DNA from 2 places in the Acetivibrio cellulolyticus CD2 genome. Region 1 is predicted to be linked to the other one. Evidence: riboswitches for the same ligand, from Rfam matches in the RefSeq annotation. Region 1 holds a riboswitch; the other holds the start of a gene.

Region 1 (10,876 bases):
GGAGCAACAGTGATTTTTACTTTGTCACCTTCCACAATATTATAATGAATCACGGCAGGCGTGTTATCCTTTGTATTAACCCTATCTATAGGATCTTTCACAACGGATTTTCTAAGATACCCGCTCTCATATCCTCTTCTTACACCTTCATTTATAGAATCTGTAAGGCTTCCTCCTGTTATATGTACTTCCTGCCCTACATCAACAAAAACTACGGCCATACCGGTATCCTGACAAATAGCTACTTCCTTTTCTTTGGCAATACCAGCATTATCAATAAGCTTACTTAATATATCCTTACCTGTTTCTGACTCTTCAGTTTCCAGTGCGTGCTTAATACCGTTTAGTATATCTTCATTTAGATAGTAATTCGCACTTTTACAAAGTTTTTGTACTATTTCAGTTATTTCATCCGTATGTATTGTTCTCATATTTTCCTCCATCTCTCTTTACATTATAACCACCTACTAGTATACTAAAATCTTGCTTGTATGAAAAGAATACTTTATAAATACTAAAAAAACTTATTAAAAATTTAAAAAATTGTTCACACATGAGTTTAATAATTCTGATATAATAGATAGTAGGAGATGATTATATTCTTTCATTTCAATACCTTGTAGTTTGTACAACCTTTTAATTTTTTACTAATGCACTACAAATTTAATACTTTGGCTTAAAAAACTTAATAAGTTACTTTTATTTCATTTTGTAAATCTTTACTACATAAAGCAAATATGCTAATATAACCTTTGGATTTTATTGTGTTTGGCTACATGATTTTTGCAGTTCATTATATGAAAGGGGTTTTTAAGTTTGGATTCTCCTAAAAACATTCTGGTATGCGTTACTCAACAGAAAACATGCGAAAGGTTGATTAGAAGGGCAGCAAGTTTGAAAGATGATCTAAAAGGTGAGCTATTCGTTATACATGTTGCAAAGAACGCATGGAACTTCTTAGACAACATCAAAGAAGGAGAAGCACTCGACTACCTGTTTAGAATTTCTAAATCTGTAGGAGCTGATTTATCAGTACTAAAATCAGATAACATTGTTGAAACAATAGTTACCTTTGCAAGAGAAAAAAAGATATCATATATTGTGATGGGTGAATCACCTAACGATCATAAGGAAAACAATTTTTTTAACGAGCTAAAATGTCTGCTAAGTAATGTAGAAATAAAAATAGTGCCTCAAGAAGAAATATGATATAAATGTCGAAAATTGTTTAATCTTTTCTAAAAAAAAGAGTGTTGGTCAATTCAATCCATCACTCTTTTTTATAATTTAGTAATGTAAAAAAATACAACCCCGTCTATTATTTCACAGTCTAATCTTATTTGATCCAATAGACACAGGTTGCAGACAGGCATTTTCCAAAATTAACATAACATTATACACATAATTGATTTAATTTTCAAGATAAATATACCCATATTAAAAAAATTTTGCTTAAAACCACTAATTTATCAGGAATGGCTTGACTTTCCGCTATTTTCATTATAAAATATTGTCGAATTCCAAATATAGGAGGTTGTGTACATGAACAAAACAGAATTGGTAAACTCAATTGCTTCAAAATCTGGTTTAAACAAAAAGAACAGTGAAGCTGCTTTAAACGCTTTAATCTCATCAGTTGAAGAAACTCTTGAAAAAGGCGATAAAGTTGTGCTTGTTGGCTTTGGTACTTTTGAAGTAAGAAACAGGGCTGCTAGAAAGGGAAGAAACCCACAAACTAAAAAAGAAATCACAATCCCAGCATCAAAGGCTCCTGTATTTAAAGCAGGTAAAGGCCTAAAAGATATTATTAATAAAAAGTAATAAATATTATTGATAAATATTGAAGTCCTGTCTAGTTGTAGACAGGACTTCAATATTTTTTAATTAATAAATTATTAAATAAGTATTACTAAATGAAACTCACTCAGAAAAACCAAGTATTACCTGATTCCCATTGAAATTCTGATCTTATCTGACATCATTGCAATGCACTCAGAATTTGTAGGTTTACCCTTTGTATAGTTAATTGTATATCCAAACAAAGAATCTATAGTATCAAGATTTCCCCTTGCCCATGCACTTTCAATTGCATTCCTTATCGCTCTTTCCACTTTTTGCGACGAAGTATTAAATTTATCAGCAACAGCAGGATACAAACTCTTTGTTATTGAACTAAACATCTTTGGATTTTTCACAGTTAGCACAATCGCTTCCCTTAAGTACTGGTAGCCCGCCATGTGCGGAGGTATTCCAACCTCATGCATCAGATTTGTAACTTCCACTTCAATATCATATGTACGATCTAAAGCATCAGCGTTAGCAAACTCCATATTTTTATTTACTGGCTTATAGGAAAAAGCCGAAAGATATTTTTCCTCATATAGCTGCCTTATTCTAGTAACTAGAACCTCAACGTCAAAAGGTTTTATAATGTAATACTCTGCACCCAATGATACTGCCTTTTGGACAAACACATCCTGACCAATTGCCGATAACATAATAAAAAGAGGCTTCCGATCCATCTGCTGCGTTGCCAGTTTCTCTAAAACACCTATTCCGTCAATGTTTGGCATAATAACATCAAGAACAACAACATCAGGCTTTATAGATTTAATCATTTCTAAAGCCTGCATTCCATCCTTAGCAATACCTTCAACACTTATATCGTCGTACTGGTCCATATATTCCTTTAATAATTCTTCAAATTCCACATTGTCATCTGCAATTAAAACTGTAATTTTATCTTTCATTTCATACTCCCTTTAATAAATAAACCTCTTTTGGTAATCTCCCTAATTAATTATAATATAAAATGCACTAAAATAATACAATTTTCTCTAAATTTCATTAATAAAATTCTATTTCGCCACCACATTTACTTACATTGCTCACAAATTCAGGAAATGTCACATTGATAGCTTCTGCCGAATCTATTATTGTTTCTCCCTCACTGTTTAACCCGGCTATTGCTAAAGACATAACAATTCGGTGATCATCACAGCCATTAACCTGACAGCCTTTAAGTTTACTCTCACGAATAATAAGGCCATCTTCCAATTCTTCTATATTCGCACCCATTTTGCCAAGCTGTTCACACATAACATGAATCCTGTCAGTTTCTTTTAACCTTGCTTGAGGAACATTTAATAATCTTGTCTCCCCCTTTGCGAAACACCCTGCAACAGCCATAGCAGGAAGTGCATCGGGAATAGCATTCATATCTATGTCCATACCAGTAAGAGTATCACCTTTAATTATAATACTATCTCTTCCCCGTGTTACTTTTGCTCCCATGTCTTCCAGTATTGAAAACACCTCTTTATCCCCTTGCGGATCTGTTATATCAAGATTTTCCAGCACAAACTCCTCACCTGAAATGGCCGCTAAAACAGCAAAAAATGTTGCCGATGAAAAATCTCCAGGTATAGTTACATTAAATGGCTGATACTTTTGATTTCCCGGAATATAAAAAGACTTGTATTCGTTGTTTTCATATTTTATACCTAGCTTATCCATCCACCACGTTGTTATATCAACGTAAGGTATTTCATTTAGGCGCGTAATATTTACTTCTGTGTCCTTATCAACTAAAGGAGAGCTGATTAGAATTGAAGAAAGAAATTGAGAAGTGACAGAATCAAGCTCTGTTTTTCCACCTTTTAGTTTCCCTCTGACCACTACTGGTGCCATATCGTTATTTCTAGTTGCAAATGCCTCTCCTCCAAGGTTATTAATTGCCTTGATGAGTGGCCCCAATGGTCTTCTACGGACCTGATAATCACCTGTAAAAACAGTATATCCTTCTCCTAATGCTGCTAAATAAACCCCAAGTCTTAAAGTAGTCCCTGAGTTACCTACATTTATAACATCCGCAGGGGTACATGGACTTCCATTAAAACCTTTAATAGTATATTTGTTATCAAGCTTATCTATTTGAGCTCCTAAAGCTTTACAGACCTCAACTGCTGACAGTGCATCACTTGAAATAAGTGGATTATATACTTGTGATTCTCCTCCAGCAAGACTAGCCATAAAAAGAGCTCTTATCGTATGGGATTTTGACCCCGGTATTTTTACTCTTCCATTTACCTTTGATTTTCTGACTTTTAATATCATATAAAACTCCCTTCTACCATGCTACATTAATTTATCTATTTAGGGATTTGAAAGCTAATTATTGCCAAGTCCCTTGTTATTATATTATCATATAATTCTAAAATAGCAACTATTCACTCATAACTAATAGAATAGCAAATGCCTCTGCAAAGTGGTAAGCTATGTAATCACTCAACACTTTTAATACCTGAAAGATAAGAAATATTCAGGTTAGGAATGCTGAAAAATAACTTGGGCTATCCAATAAAAAGGATTGGGTACTACAATGGATTTGTAATTTGTGTTAGAATATATATATAGGTGTGTTAATGTATGTATATTGTACAAGCTTTAACTTGGTATTATATGGCTTATCAAATATTATAATAAGGACTTTTGATCATATGGATGGAACAGTATTGCTTATTGATTATTCTGAATATGAAAGAGAAAAAGTAAAGATAACCTTCGATAATATTGGAGAGTTTAATTTTACTGAAATTGACAGCATGAAAATGTATTATCATGTTATTCACGACTTGTCTAATTTTTCTCTGATAATTATTGATATTTCTTTTCCTTCTGAGAGCGAAGGCTTTGAAGTTATTTCTTCTCTTAGAAAAAATGCAGTCACCTCAAACACACCAATAATAATTATAACAAAATCTGATAACATTGAATATAAAAAATACGCACTCAAATTCAATGTAAGTGACTTTATTATTAAGCCTTACCAAACCAAGCGCCTCGAAAACTCAATAAGAAGTACCTTAAAAATCGAAAACAAATTCAGTTATAATCTAAATAGTGCAAATGTTATTACTATGTCTGTTGAAGACTATATTGCAAAAGAATTTAAAATAGCTTCAAGAGCAAATCAAAATTTATCAATAGTATTTATAACCCATATAGATATAAACAAAGTTTCCTCAGAGAGTAAAAAAACGCTTTCTCACTCTCAAAAGGAAAAAGCGTACCAAATGGCCATAGAAAAAGTCAAATCAGCTTCAAGATCCACCGATACAGTTATCTTCAATGACGGCAAGGATATATTAGTCATACTACCTTTTACAAACGCCCAAGGAGCTGATAAGGTAATGATCAAAATAAAGGATAGCCTGATTGATGGGCTGAATAGTTTGAACCTACCTAATGACTACTTCTACACCGTCCATACTACCTTCCCCCATGACGGCAAAAACTTTCAAGCGCTTATGGAGAAAGCGCTAAAAATAGTTGAAGACAAAATAATGCTTGAAAAAATCACTTATATTGGTTTGAACACACTTGATCACGCAAGAAAAAGCTACAAGAAGTTTAACTAATGCCCCGCATTTTTTCTAGAGCATACGGGGCACATTCAAAGGGATTACATTCAAGCAAGCCTTATTTCTTCTTTTATTGTATTATCACTCAATCCTGCTGTTTTTTGGTGGCGGTGGCCCATAAAACTGATAGTAGTTACATAGAATCCTACCATTATACAATTTCCTTTTCTTATTTGCTTTCCTGCCAAAAAGCTTTTCGAATTCGGGATGTGAAGATAAAATGTAATGTGACCAGGTATCCAATGAACCAAATACCGTTCCCATTTCCTTATACAGCTTTTCAATCTCTTTTATCTCTCCAAGGCGCTCGCCATAAGGTGGATTACAGATGATAAAGCCATATTTGTTTTTAGAACTGATTTCTGACATAGGCATTCTCTGAATATGTATATACTTATCTACCCCCGCCATCTTTGCATGGTATCTGGCAAGGCTTATAGCATCCTCACTAATATCAGTACCTTGAATCTTTAGCTCTCTATCAACCTTAATCATCCCTCGTGCTTCTTTTCTGGCATCCAACCAAAGAGCCTTTGGTATATTAGGCCATTTTTCAGCATCAAACTCCCTGTTTAGACCTGGAGCAATATCCAAACCAATCATAGCTGCTTCAATCGGAATAGTTCCCGAACCACAAAATGGATCAAAAAGTGTCCGATCATGTCTCCATCTACTGATTTGGATTAAAGCGCAAGCCATTGTCTCCTTTAGCGGGGCTCCTCCTACAAGCTTCCTATAGCCTCTTTTATGAAGCCCTGACCCGCTAGTATCGATTGTTAATGTCGCCATATCTTTAAGCAATGACACTTCAACCCTATATCGCGGACCTGTTTCCTTAAACCATTCGCATTTATACTTCTGCTTAAGCCTTTCAACTATAGCCTTTTTTACAATAGCCTGACAGTCAGAAATACTAAAAAGTTTTGAGTCAACAGATTTACCATCCACCGGAAATTCTCCGTCTTCGGGTATCCACTGCTCCCATGGAAGTGCTTTTGTTTGTTCGAATAGCTCATCAAAAGATAAAGCTTTGAACTCTCCCATTTTCAATAATACACGGTCTGCTGTTCTAAGCCACAAATTCGTTTTACAAATTGCACTTTCATCACCAGAAAAAGTAACTTTTCCGTTTTCTACATATTGATCGCTATATCCAAGCTTTTCAAGTTCCCTACCTACAACTGCCTCTATTCCAAAAGCAGATGTTGCAATAAGATGTATTTTCCCCATATAATCATACCTCAAGTCTATTCATATTTGTTACTTGGCAGTATTTATTATATCCATTGGAATTATTATAAACAATAAATTTTTTTAAATATAAATAAAATCAGCTATAGAATATCCATAATAAGTCTACATCAAAAGGTTTCTTTATACATTAAGAGATGTTTGACTATTGTGCTGCTCCCATAGCTAATTTTGTGTTTTTTATTGGTCTATATTGTCAACATGGCATTGATTCTCTACTGTTATTCCTGTCGACAATGTTGGGTCTATGCTTTCCTCCTTGGTTACTTGAAGTATTTCATATATAGATGCTCCACCGCACAATACCCTAATCATTTCATCCATAACTTCTTGCCCTTTTGTATCTTGGGAATATTTTTTTATAATTCTTTTAAACCCGTTAAATAATCTTTGCTCATCATTTGCATTTATCTCATCTTTTAATATTTCTGCAAATACATTAGGCAAATTACATATACGTTTTTCCATATCTTCAAGCTCGTTTACCAGGCTTATTGCTTCATTATACTCATTAGTAGCTATGATAGATTCCTCCATTCATGTTAATGTGATGAATCTATTATTTCAAATATTAACTCTGTTTATTACTTTCTGTGCAATTATTCAAATTATATTTAGCAGAATTTTATTTAACCATACAAATTCTACATTCGCTTTTTTTCTACAATTTTACCTGCAAATATTCCTAATAATATTGAAAAACCAACTAAAATATATGACATTAAACTATTCCAAATTGAAAACCCTAAAACCGCAATCGCCCCTCCCATTGCAGCTCCTAAAAGCATCCCAATTTCAGTATAGCTATACCCTTTCATATGTAGCCGATCCCCCTTAAACACTTTTCAAATTCATATTTACTAACACTATAATTAGACGTCGAAACCTGCTAAAAAGTTCATACATTTATATCATTATATCAAAGATTATAAGCAACCTTTTCCCATTCTAAATCCAATAAGCCATATATTCAATTATTTCCCTAAATAAAATTAAATCTATCTCTTCTAGCATTTACAGTATGTATACTATTTCTTAGCTGAAAACAGTCTTATATTTAGTAGTAACTTTGAATCACAGAAAATGAAACTAATTTACTATATATAATCAACTTTAAAAATTATATAATTATATATGTAGATACAAATATGCAAAGTTTGTTCTTTATTGAACTTTTTCTAGTGCATACTTATCTTGGAAATCATACATTTAAAAAAATGTCTATTCTGAAAAGCACTGGATTTATTCATTCAACTCAAGCATGTAATTTTTTTAAAGCATTGAATTATGTTTGGTTTTATAGTATAATAGTATTAAGAACAATTTAATTTGCAATCATTTGTAAAAGGCAAATCTATCGAAAGATAGAGACGCAAAACTACGGGTCTACGGTCGCTTGACTACGACAGCCGGGTTGCCAAGTGTTTAAGAGACTAGAACTCTTAAGTGCTCTTATTGGTAATCCCAATAAGGGCTTTTTTAGTTGTTCTGTTTCTTAACCTTATAACCCTTTCGAAAATGGCAAACTCAATGAAAATTGAGGACGCAAAACTACAGGTCTACGGGTTTCATTACTATGATGGCTGAGTTACCGAATAAGGGAGGAATAATTATGAAAAAAAGCCTAAGATACTTACTACTAATTAGTATTGTCATCACTATTTGTCTGAATTCCGTACAAGCTTTTGGTGACACTCAAACCCATTTAATTGTCTCTAATGGTGTAGTACTCGAAACGCTTCCTACATCAGTTGAAGGCAAAGTTGTTCTTACCGGCAATACTTATAAAAGCAAAATCAAAATCATTGTTTCGAAGGACGACACGTCAACTTGGTATGATGTATCACTAACCAAAGGGAAATATAAAGAAGAAATATGGCTTATCGATGGTAAAGGAAAGTATAAAATTTCCGTCGTTGTTCATGAATACGATAGAACCTACTCTTATGGACCTACTTTAGAAGTTGAAAACACAATAGATGTTAATCGATTTTTGGTTCCAACCAAACATGTTGAAAGTAATAATGAAGAAATCATTGCACTTGCCAAAAGTATTACACAATATTCAACAACCGAAAAAGATAAAGCATTATCAATATACAATTGGGTAGCAAAAAACATTGAATATGATTATGATAAGTATTTAAGGCAAATCAATAAAAATTTTGATAATGACTATGGCGCCGTGATAACCCTAAAAACTAAAACTGGCGTATGTTATGATTATTCTACACTAGTAGCCGCTCTAGGAAGAGCAGTTGGACTACAGGTAAAAGTTATAAAAGGAAACTTTGTTAATCCCTATCGAAAGGAACTCCATGCCTGGAATGAAATATATATCCCTGAAGAAAATCGCTGGGTTAATGTAGATACAACCTTCGCACATAGTCTCAACACAAATTATTTTGATAATAGCGACTTTTATACAGACCATGAAAAGATTTCTGAATACTAATAAATTAATGATAGCAAATAGAAAAGCTGCCCCAAAAGTAACTATTTATATACTTTAGGGCAGCTTTTCTATTTCATTATTAACTATTAATATTACGTTGTTGTATCAATATCAATTTAGCTTATATACCCAAATTATTTTATAATAACTTCTTCCTCATCTGAATTTATATAATACTTATGATCTAAAGATCCTTCTGCAATATCTTTAAATGCCCAATAGTTTTTAGGTACATCAGTGAAATCTAATGTTGCACCATTCAGTGGCCCTCTATTTAAAGCCCTATTAACCAAAACGACACACTCATCGCGTTTAATTTTATTATCTGGCTTAAAAGTCCCATCGGAATAACCATTGATATATCGTAAATTAGCAAGCTTTAGTATAAAGCTTTTTGCCCAATGGTCATCTATATCGGTAAAATTATTACTCAAGCCTGTACTTGCATCAAGATCAAGCAAGTTGTAAATAACAGCTGCAAATTCACCTCTTTTTATTGTCTGATCGGGCTTAAAACTACCATCAGGATATCCTTTAAACAATCCAACCTTAGTAACAAGTTCAATAGACTCTTTTGCCCAATGTTTATTGGTGACATCTGGGAAATTAACATTATTAGAATTTGCTGAGCTACCTACATCAACGAATTTTGCAATTATAACTGCAGCTTCTGCCCTTGTTATCTCCTTCTTTGGTCTAAAACAATTGTCAGTATATCCCTTAAGATATGATTTATGTTCTCCAGTTTTAACACCAGCAGGTATATCCTCAGTAGGTTCTACAACAGTACCACTGTTTGGTGTTGTTTTTACTGACGTAGTCTTTGTTGGAGTTACAGTACTTGTTGGAGTTACAGTACTTGTTGGAGTTACAGTCACTCCACTATTTAAAGTAAGAGTCCCAGAATATAATGTTGCACGTACACTTTTCAGATCTTTATCTCCAAAGGATGCATCATTTACTGTTATACTAGTAGATGTCCTTGCAGAACTTATTACTTTAAATTTGAGCTTTACAAACACTCCATCAGAACTAATATAGCCATCACTCATTGTATAGTCAAGGAACAATACCTTTAACTTACCATCTGCTTCTTTATTTATTCCAAAGTTTGTATTAGGATTTGAAACTATGCTTCCAACTTCTCCACTTAAATATTTGAGCATATTTTTATCATATATAATTGTCATGTCCGTTGTACTGATTCCTTTAGCAGGTACGTTTACATATTTCACAGGCACCGTTACTTCATCACCATAGTTTGCTACATACGAACCAATTTTTACTTGGAATCCATTTGGTGTTACAGTTGGTGTTATAGTTTTGGTTGGTGTAGGTGTTATAGTTTTGGTTGGTGTAGGTGTTATAGTTTTGGTTGGTGTAGGTGTTGCTGAAGCAGATACAACTTTAATACTACTTGGTTGATTAACAGAATACCCAGAGTATATGCGATTTCCGTACCAGTCACTAAGCAGAGTACCACTTATTCCATTTGAAATGCTATCTGCATTTTCAAACTTAACAGTTGTAGTACCCTCTTTTAATACTTTAAACCCAACAACCCCTAAAACCCCTGACGTTTCAGCCACCCCACCTGTCCTGTATCCTTCAAGTCCCAAATAAGCCTTACTGAAATTGAGAATTCCTTTGTCAACATGATTATCAGCGTATGCAAAAGGACTATAATTAGAATTAAGCAATATACTACCATCTAATGGAAGTGTGCTAATTTTAAAAGGACTTTTCG
Region 2 (10,876 bases), on a different contig from region 1:
CCCTTATGGAAGAATTCATTCTCGTTTACTTCCTTTGCGGTAGTAGTATGAGCTACAAATACAACTTCCACATTTGAATACTTCAGCCTGATAAACTGGTATAGAAGGAAATAAAAACTTCTTGCCATATACTTCTTAGTCTGGTCCATAGAGCCAGAAACGTCCATAATACAGATAACAACTGCATTAAAGTCCTTCTTATGGTCTTCCCTCACTCTTCTGTACCTTAAATCATCCTCCATAAAAGGAAATCTCTTATTTTGCGGATCGTTTTCAGTTTCCAAAACATCATCTTCAGGGTTTTCAATATCATCATTCTCTTCGTGATTACGCTTAAAACCTTGCTTCCTCTTAATCTTCTCTATAACAGAACGCTTTTTCGCAAGCCTTGGAGGAATACCCTTGCGCTGATATCCCAGATTCTTAAAACTTCGAATAGACTCGATTTCAGCCATTTTCTTCTTATCTATGTCAGGAAGGTTTAAATCATCAAAAAGATAATTAATCAACTCTTCAATTGTAACCTCTGTCTCATAAATATCCTCACCTTCCTGATTACCAGCCTGGCCATCACCTTTCCCACTTTTTCCTGCTTTGTCCTCGCCGATCCTGTCTCCTCTCTTTTCACTGCCATCACCCGAACCGGCTGAAGTACCATTATTTCCATATACAAACTGGTACTCCTTGATTCCCTTTATAGGTATTTTGATCTTCTTATCCTTACTCTGACCTATTATACTTTCTTCAGCAATTATATTGCCAATATTCTTTTTAATAGACTCTTCTACCAGTTCCCTATGCCGCCTTTTGTCCTCGGCTGAACGGTCCTTGCCGTTATTGACATACTCCCTGAAAATAGCCATTTAACCACCCCCCGCTATTATTTGTTGCCCTTTCAAAAGGGGTTTAATCTTTCCAAAGATTATTTGCAGCATATTTTAAAACTACGTTGCAGCAGTGGTCACAATAGCCATTTTTCTTCATTTCTTCAACCATAGCATCATATTTTTCGCCCTGTTCCCTATCTCTTACCTTTGCTAATGTAATAACCCTGCTCAGTTCCCTAACTGAAGCTGTCAGCTTTTTCTCAATAGCCTCTTTCAAAGGTTCATAGCTGTCGAAGTCAAGTTTGCCCCCACTTCTTAAAATATAAAACATATAGGCAGTTACATCAGCTCTAAATCCTTTTGCTGCTGTATCAGTAATCCCTATTTGTTCTTCTATAGACCTTAAGAATTTTTCATCGGGCTCAAGTTCTTCACCTGTGTTCCTGTCCTTTATCTTTGTCTTATTCACAAACGACTCTGCGTGGTCAAGGTAGTTGTTGAACAGACTTTCTGCCTGCTCTCTGTATCCATGAATAAATGCTTTCGTTATCTCTTTTTCAAGAATCTTGTTGTACTCTTTTCTAATACTGTCCTGTATGAATCTTAAATATTTTTCCTTATCTTCTTCACCAATTGCCAGTTCCTTTACAGCTTTAACCAGTGATTCCATAACTGATATAGGGTTAATACAGTCATGTTCCGACTCCGAAAGTGTGGTATCTAAAGCTTTCATAATAAACCTGGTTGAAATGCCTGTCATACCCTCTCTTTGAGCTTCTTCCATTAATTCAAATATATCTATTTTTCTAGTCATACCCTTCTCTACAATTTCTTCACCATTATATATTTTAAGTTTTGTAATGGGATCTACTTTATTTGACGGCGAAATTCTTGAAAGTATTGCGAACATTGATGCAATCTCAATGGTATGAGGTGCAATATGAGCGCTAAACTTGCTCTTTTTCAGTATCTTTTCGTATATTTTAATTTCTTCATTGAGTTCCAGACAGTAAGGCACCTCTACTTTTACAATTCTATCCAGGATAGCTTCGTTGGTGTGGTCTGATTTAAACTTGTTCCACTCAGCCTCATTGGAGTGAGCAAGAATTATCCCGTCAAAATATATCATTGATCCTTTACCGGGAGATGGAATAGACTTTTCCTGAGTTGCAGTAATCATTGTATGGAGATACTCAGTCTCATTTTTAAAAACTTCTATAAATTCTACAATACCTCTGTTACCGACATTAAAAGCTCCATTTAGTGATAATACTCTAGGATCATCTTCCGCATACATATCTATTTTAGAAATATCTACGCTACCAATAAGAACAGATGTATCTTGATTATTTGGATCGACTGGAGGCACAACACCAATTCCCTTTCTTGACCTTATGGAAAAACCAATACTTTCTACAGGGAACTTCTCATATTCTCCCCCAAATTCGTTTTTTAACCTGTAACGACATACTGGACACAAGTCCCCTTCAATTCTTACGTTGAGTATATCTTCAAATTGCTTTCTCAAGTGCTTGGGTATAAGATGTAAAGGTTCTTCCCTCATAGGACAGCCTTTCAAAGCATAAATGGAAGAACTCATTTCAAGCGCCTTTTTTAGAGCTTCCATTAACGAAGACTTACCTGCTCCGACCGGGCCAACAAGATACAAAACCTGCCTTGCTTCTTCTCCTGCCATTGCTGCTGAATGAAAATATCTCACTATCTTCATTATGGTTTTATCTATTCCGAAAAAATCATCTTCAAAGAATTTGTACTTTTTTATGCTGTCATTGCCATATATTCTGCGCAATCTGGGATTTTCATCTGTTTTTATTACCTCTACTCCCGGCTCTGTTATCACTTTAAACATTCTCTGATGAGCCAACATTGGAATTTCAGGGTTTTCTTTAAGGATATCAAGGTATTCAAGGAACGTTCCTTCAAAATGTTTTATTTTATGCTCTTCTCTATCCCTACGAATAATACTTGACAAATCACCTTTTTCCATAATTATGCCCCCTTTTCTTTCCAGTTAGTATTTGTTTGATCCAAGTCACATACTTCGTGAAAATGCTCTTAAATAGCTATATTTTAAATTTTCCAAAGTATATTTACCTTACTTAAATATAAACTATCATTAATTCAGATCCCGATTGAAATTCTATTAAACTTAGTTTATTATATATGTTACACAAAAGAATTTTCATTGGTGATTACTTTAGTTTTGCTATTGTATTATAATATCTTTATTTCATAATATTACTAAAACAAATATAAAATACTTCCAAATATTAATTTTTAACCTCATTGTTATTTTTGCAGATTGTTTCTTGGCTTAGATATTGCTAATCTTCAAATAATTTTAAAAAGCATTTGAAAATGCATTACATGAAATTTTACAGAATTGCTAATTAAATTATAACATACCTAAATTTAAATATCTATAATTTTTATTTGCCACATTTTACTTAAGTTCATATTATAATTTAGTGATATAATATAATTCAAATAAATATTTTCCTAAAAATTCTTAAAATTTTTGAATTTTTTATATGAATATATTGACAACTAACATTTTATATTTGGAGGATTAAATGAAAGTTCTTGCAAAAGTTCTAAAAAACATTTTATTTGTATTTACTATATTTCTTACCAGCCTTTGTCTATTTACTTTTATTTTGTCAATAGACTTAAATAGTACCCTCATGTCATCCCAATACCATCAAAAACTGCTTAGCAAAAACAATGTTTACTCATACGTTGACGATCTTATTACTACCTATATAAGCGATGCCTTTGGCAACTTAAAAACTCAATCATCTGAGCCGAGCAGTCAGCATAAAGAAATTTATAAAATTCTTGAAAATTCAACTTCTTCTGAAATGATCAAAATGAACATAGACTCAGTAACCGAACAAATTTTCCAATACTTCAGAGGAGAAAGAAAATATCTCCCCGACCTTTATATTGATTTGGATACACCGTTAACAAATGAAAAATCCGTGCAAAACACCGCTACCGATTCTATTGATACTTCACAGGTATCCGGTCAAATAAGAAAAATAAACCTGCATGCCATACTGTTAACACTAAACAGAACAGATATATTGGATCAGTTAACTCTGGTCAAATTTATCTACTTTGTGATTTCACATCTTACCACTTTATCAATACTATCTGCCGCATTAATGTTACTATTAATCTTTCTTGTATTCAGAAAGTCTAAGATAGTTATCAGATGGCTTACTTTGGCACTGTTCTTTTGCGGAATTTTTAATCTGGCACTTGCAATAGTCCTATTTGTCTATTTGAATAAGATATTACCTGATAACATATATCTGTTTACTATGTCCATACCATTAAAGTCTGAGCTTATTCTATCATATATTAACGATTTATTATTTCCGGTGTCATTTTTTTGCTTTATACTCGGCATACTTTTCCCCTTATTGTCCATAGTAATTCATTCCTTCTATGCTAAGTTTGCAAAGATAGTTAAAGTTATTAAAGCTCTCGCTTCAAGACTTCCGGCAAAATCCAAAAACATTCTGAAGTACGGTGTTATGACTGTTGTAACAGTTTCAATTGTATCAGGAATGGGCTATAATTTGTACGCTTTCAAAAGCGGTTATGACTCCAACAGTTTTTCAAATGTTGTATCAAAGCTTACTAATAAGAATACAGTCATACAAGTTATATCAGCAAAAAATGATACACTTTACACTCTTCAAGTAAAACTGGTAGACACCTCAACAGGTCAACCAATACCTGATATACAAATTAATGCAATCGGAAAATCGAAAGTACCTGAAAAGCATTTTAACATTGCAGGAATAACTGACAAAGATGGTTCTACAAAATTTACCCTCGGTCAGGGAACGTTCCATCTTAGCTTTTCTTCTCTCACCCCTCTTGACGAGTACAATTTGCCATCACCTTTCTTTTACGAGTTAAAAACAGCAGGAACCACAATCCTAACTGTCAATATGGATAAGAAAGCAAAAGAAGAACCCTCTAATGGCATTGGAGAAGTAGAAGTACTAGATGAGGATAACATGCCTGTTAAAAATGTAGAATTATATTTGGAAGAAAAAATAAATATCGAAACGGACCAAGACTCGGAACCGAATGACAATTCCCTCGTTTCTTCAGATTCAAAAGCTGTAAAATATTATTCAGTAACAAACGAAAATGGGATTGCAGTGTTTAAACTGCCCCAAGGCACTTACAAGACCGGATTCTCCGAATCGAAATTTCCCGCAAGCTATGTACTTCCCCAAGTATTTGAAATGAGCATTTCATCAGATTATGTTACCAGATATACAATAAGGGTTCCACAGAAAAACAAAGAACTAACCAATTAACAGCTTGATGACAATACTATATTATATACTTTTCCAAAAAATCATGCTGCAAATATTAAAAATACATAATTATAGAAGGCTCAGTAACAAAATAGCCAAAGTTTGAATAATATATAAGGTAATGTACTTATGTAAACAGTGTACCAGAAGGAGGAATCATATTTATGTTACCTTATTATAGTTGTCCCTTTGTCTCGCAAAATACCGGCAGTTTTAACCAACCGTCAACATATTCACCTTATATGCCTACGGTAGTTAATCCTATTGCACCTTATCAAAATCCTAACTATACACCTCAGACAATGCCTTTATATAATGAAGGAAGCCCTATGTTTGAAGAGCTCGAAAACGAAGGTACTAATGAGATAAATTTTCCCAACTCACAGGAGCGTCAACCAAACCCAGTATTAAGTGACCCACCTGCGCAAACAAATATAACATTGTTTAAGGAGCTTACCGGTTACCCCAATTATGGCAATCCAAGTGGTAATGCGGACATATTGTACACAGGTAACAGAGGCACATGGAATTTCTCAGTTCCACCGTTCCTATTTGTCCCGGGAAACCTAAGAGCACAACTTATAATTCGCGCAGTACTTGACGATCATCAAAACGTACCGGTTAACAACTACTCTGCACGTATAACCATAAACGGAACAATAGTCCATACAGGAAGACTTCAACTTGAACACGGGCGTCCAGCAGGACAAAGGTTTGACAACTGGAGAAATTTGACCTTCAATATTTCAAACTTGAGACGAAACAACAGAGTAGTAATTGAGAATACTTCAAATGCAGGCCCTAATGACTGGATAGCTTTTGACTGGATGGAATTAAGGTTTGTTCAAAGATAACTGCTTGATAAAAAGCTCAAAAAAATTAAATAAAATTAGCTACGGCAACTTGCCGTAGCTAATTCATTAATATAAGAAGAATTTTTTCACAAATTAGTTTTTTACAGAGGCTAAGGCTTAACCTAATTTAGGAAGATTCTTCATACTCTCTTTTACTGAATCCTTAGAATAATCTATATCACTAAGATTTCCTGCATGGTAATTATCTTAAGCAGTCATGTCAAAATATCCATGTCCACTCAAATTAAACTCTTTCTCGATTTCGCATCTTCATTTCACTCCAAGGGCCTATAATTAAAAAGAGAATGCGATAAGAATCACATTCTCTAAACTAATAAATTATAAACTATACTTAAATTTTACATCTTAAAACACAAACTCTTTTTGCCCCAATATTTTGCCAATACTCTATGTGCCCGTCATCCTGTCTGAAATTCTCAAAGGAATAATTGTTTGCTTTTACATAATCAACTATATCCTTAGAAAACAACACATCCCAACCATCTTCCCTAACTGAAGGAAGCTTACTGAATGTAAACTCATCATACAATTGTCTGAACTCATCAAACAACAACACTTTATATGTCCTGCTGGTATTTTTATACACTGCATACCCAGCTCTTATTTTAATTATATCCTCAACTTGAATATTTCTATCTTCAATTAATAGCGCATGTAGTTTCTTATCAAGATAAAGCATCTTAGAGCTATCCAAATAGGTATGTAAAGCTTTTTTGTTATTTATATTCTTAAAATTTTTAAGGGATACTTTAAGGAAATCTGGTTTATCATTTTTAAATAAAACGATAGTTGCTTCATCTTTATACAAATACCAAATTTCATTATCATCCATATGTATAACATCGCCAGTCAAATTCTTTTCATTAAATACCGGGAACAAGAATGGTTCATCCTCAAAAAACTTGACACGTCTTATTGCAACGTCATTAGCTTCTTTAACGGTAACGGTGCATGGTTCTCCCCAGATATCACGGTCTATTATAACCATCCTTCCAGAACCTGTACTGTAAATATAATTCTTTTTGTTTGAAAAAGATAAATCCTTTTTGTCAACACCTAAAATCCTTTCAAGATTTCTAATTTTATCCTTCTTTAATGAATTCAAAAAACTAGTAGCCCTGTCAGAATTCTGATGTATACTATCTATCAGATTATCTTTTAAGGTTTTAGAAAGTGTTACTACGCCTTCCTTACTCTTTTCCGATTGTGCAGGCGGAACTTTAGAGTCAGACTCGTTAGTAACTTTCTCACTTTCATTAACTTCGCTTTGAGTTCTTCTTTTCTCCATAGAATTTGACGACGCAGCTAAAATGTCTTCTGGAAGTAAATTAATATCTTTCATGGTCACCCTCAAAATGTCTTTTTTATTATCCATGAAACCACCCCTTAAATTTAAACAAACGAAACAACATAGATATGATTAATTGTAAATTCATATTATACTTATGTCATACTACATAATAATTATAACTTATAACATAAAAAATGCCAATACCTTTATAAAAGAATTTCTTAGAGCGGTGTGACAATAATATGTATAGTTTGAATTTTGTACTTGTAATTATATGCCATTTTTGATAATAAAGCAACACTTTTTTATGATGATTCCAACTAAATTTAAAGGATGTTTTTTATATATAGTAGATAACGTTTAAGTGCTATATAGATTTAACTTTAGCGTTTGTCATATATAGTATTTGAGTCCTAATCTAGTATTTGAGTCCTAATCTAGTACTAATAGCCTATTAAAATCGATTCCATAATATGCTATAATGAAATCTATATTAACAAAACATCATTTGAAATGGTAAACCTGGTGAAAACCAGTGACACAAAGCTACGGGTCTAAGGTCTTTGACTAAGACAGCCGAGTTGCCGAAAATGATAGTTTTATTTTTTGGGTTTTCTCCAATGATCTCCAAAGCTTCATTGCCCCTTCTAAATGAGTATTTGTTAGTATAGGAAATTTGAAGGGAGAGAATGTTTATGAAAAATGCAAAAAGAATTTTTGCAGCACTAGCCATTTTTGTTTTTCTTTTCACTTTTGGATTCATTTTTATCTCACCATCTCCAAGTAATGCTTCAATTCCAACTCCTTGGCTTCATGTAGACGGAAAGTACATTAAAGACCCCGGCGGCAATACAGTAGTCTTAAGAGGTGTATCACTAATTGACATCGGTGCTATTGAACATCAGGGATCATTTAGGGGCGGCAAAACAGCCGTTGACCTTATTAACATGGCTACTAATGAATCTAGCGGATGGTATTCGAGAGTAGTCAGACTACCTGTTTATCCAGCAGCTATTGATGGTGAAGCCGGATGGACAAACTGCTGGTATAATGGTAAATCAAGCAACTCATATTATGACGATCATCTTAAAGCTGCTGTCGAGGCATGTATTGCCAAAGGAGTGTACTGTATAATTGACTGGCACTACATTGATACTTATACGGATAAAGATACACAAACAAGAGAATTCTGGACTTTTATAGCAAACAAATATAAGGATACTCCTAATGTAATATTCGAATTATTCAATGAACCAACTTACCCTGATAGTTGGAGCACATGGCGAACTACTGCACAGGGCTGGGTAGACATGATACGTACGATCGCACCTAATAACCTCATTATCGTAGGCGGACCAAGATGGTCACAAAACCTCGGCCAGGCTGCTACCAGTCCTGTAACAGGTGGTAACATTGTTTATAACGCTCACTATTATCCAACTCATGGTGGGTCAAGTGCATGGGATGCAAACTTCGGTAATGCAGCAAATTCAGTTCCTTTCCTTAATACTGAATGGGGATTCCAGCATGATGGTGATTCAATTACCACAGGTACTGTAAGTAGTTACGGTCAGGCATATAAGGACTATTTGGAAACCAAGGGTATAAGCTGGACCGCATGGACTTTTGACAACGATTATAAACCTGTTATGTTCTCAACACGTGTTTCCTCATGGGATCTTGCAGGTTCGACCAACAATGCCAGCGGAGATTCAACTTATAATGATCATATGGGCCAATTTGTAAAAGACTGGCTGTACGAAAAGAGGAATAGCAATATTCCTTCCGGCAGTGCCGCAACCGCTGCGGTAACCGCAACCGCCGCTGCTACCCCAACTAAAACTGCAACAGTAACTGCTACACCTACTAAAACTGCTACACCTACTTCAACAGTTGCTGCTACTTCTACTTCACAATCATCTAATAAAATCTTGAACATTCAAATGTACAATGGTACTACATCATCTTCAACAAATGGAATAACTCCTAAGTTCAAATTAACAAATATAGGTTCATCTGCAATTGATCTGTCAACTGTAAAAATAAGATATTACTATACTATGGACAGTTCAGCTTCACAATCATTTAGTGTTGACTTTGCTTCAGTTGGCAGCTCGAACATAACTGGAACATTTACAACTGTTAGTCCTTCAGTTACTGGAACAGACTGTTACTTTGAAGTCGGGTTCTCATCGAGTGCCGGCACTTTGGCAGCTGGTTCAAGTACTGAAATACAGGCAAGGTACAATAAATCCGACTGGTCAAATTATAATCAATCAAACGATTACTCCTTCAATCCAACAGCTACGGCCTATGCTGATACGGATAAAGTAACAGTATATCTTTCAGGAACCTTAAATAGTGGTACTCCTCCATCAGGTAGTGGCACAACCGTCACTGCTACACCTACACGTACAGCTACACCTGTAGTTACACCTACACGTACAGCTACACCTGTAGTTACACCTACACCTACAGCTACACCTGTAGTTACACCTACACGTACAGCTACGCCTGTAGTTACACCTACACGTACAGCTACACCTGTAGCTACACCTACACCTACAGTTGCTGCCACATCTACAAATTCATCCAGTGCTAGCTTGAACATACAGATGTTCAATGGTAATACAGCTTCTTCATTAAACGGCATAACTCCTAAGTTCAAGTTAACAAATACAGGGTCAACACCAATTAATCTGTCAACTGTAAAAATAAGATATTACTATACTGCTGACAGTTCAGTTTCACAACAATTTACTGTTGACTATGCTATGGCTGGAAATTCAAACATAACTTCGTCATTCATAAGTATGAGTTCTCCAACTACAACCGCAGACTGTTACCTTGAAATCGGCTTCTCTTCAGGGGCAGGTAGTCTTGCCGCTGGTGCAAGCACAGAGATACATTCAAGGTTTAATAAATCCGACTGGTCAAACTACTCTCAGACAAACGATTATTCTTTCAACTCGTCAGCAACAAATTTTGTTGACTGGACTAAGGTAACAGTATATTTATCCGGTACTAAAGTAAGTGGTACAGAGCCATAAAAGCATAATGGACTGTCGTACTGAACCGCTCCCTGTCAAGTAGACAGGTAAATATCTCCAGCCAAGATTTTTGGTTGGAGATATTTTTATGATACTTTATTCTGTAAAAAGACGCTATATTCCATTGGACCGTTGTCTATATAGCGCGCGATATGCTGGACTTATTTTTATTTGGCATAGAAAATGCTCCCTTCCAAGCAAACATTATTATTTATTGTCTACTTAGAAGAGAGCGTATCATACACCTACGACCTTTGCCCAGCTTGCCTCAGTTTTTTCTCCGAGACCTTTTGTTTATCCTTTCTGATTATCTCACAGACACCAAGTACCAATAGAAAAAATCCAAAATACTTTTTTAGGACTATTCCAGGCAACCTGATTGCAAGTCGGGAACCAAGATATGCACCTAATAGACCAAAAATAATTATAGGAATTGCCACCTTGAAATCAACGCGCTTGTTTCTTATAT

What was found. A riboswitch is a leader RNA that binds a small molecule or an ion and turns the genes downstream of it on or off. The one in region 1 is predicted to bind cyclic di-GMP.
Region 2: another riboswitch for cyclic di-GMP. It lies ahead of ACECE_RS29440 (cellulose binding domain-containing protein); the one in region 1 lies ahead of ACECE_RS0211945 (transglutaminase-like domain-containing protein).

What each region holds. Positions count from the first base shown of each region.
Region 1 covers NZ_JH556655.1:31,919-42,794, forward strand. Annotated here, with positions in the region: gene ACECE_RS0211900 (fumarate hydratase) at 1-431, opposite strand, end outside; gene ACECE_RS0211905 (adenine nucleotide alpha hydrolase family protein) at 817-1,209, shown strand; gene ACECE_RS0211910 (HU family DNA-binding protein) at 1,543-1,821, shown strand; gene spo0A (sporulation transcription factor Spo0A) at 1,941-2,750, opposite strand; gene aroA (3-phosphoshikimate 1-carboxyvinyltransferase) at 2,848-4,116, opposite strand; gene ACECE_RS0211925 (response regulator) at 4,425-5,420, shown strand; gene ACECE_RS0211930 (THUMP domain-containing class I SAM-dependent RNA methyltransferase) at 5,505-6,653, opposite strand; gene ACECE_RS0211935 (hypothetical protein) at 6,855-7,211, opposite strand; gene ACECE_RS31110 (hypothetical protein) at 7,319-7,492, opposite strand; cyclic di-GMP riboswitch class I at 8,012-8,096, shown strand; cyclic di-GMP riboswitch class I at 8,185-8,270, shown strand; gene ACECE_RS0211945 (transglutaminase-like domain-containing protein) at 8,287-9,129, shown strand; gene ACECE_RS0211950 (cohesin domain-containing protein) at 9,264-10,876, opposite strand, start outside.
Region 2 covers NZ_JH556657.1:512,421-523,296, reverse strand. Annotated here, with positions in the region: gene yhbH (sporulation protein YhbH) at 1-863, opposite strand, end outside; gene ACECE_RS0214255 (PrkA family serine protein kinase) at 907-2,835, opposite strand; gene ACECE_RS0214250 (prealbumin-like fold domain-containing protein) at 3,422-5,191, shown strand; gene ACECE_RS0214245 (hypothetical protein) at 5,356-6,045, shown strand; gene ACECE_RS0214240 (hypothetical protein) at 6,398-7,441, opposite strand; cyclic di-GMP riboswitch class I at 7,863-7,946, shown strand; gene ACECE_RS29440 (cellulose binding domain-containing protein) at 8,053-10,407, shown strand; gene ACECE_RS0214230 (sulfite exporter TauE/SafE family protein) at 10,653-10,876, opposite strand, start outside.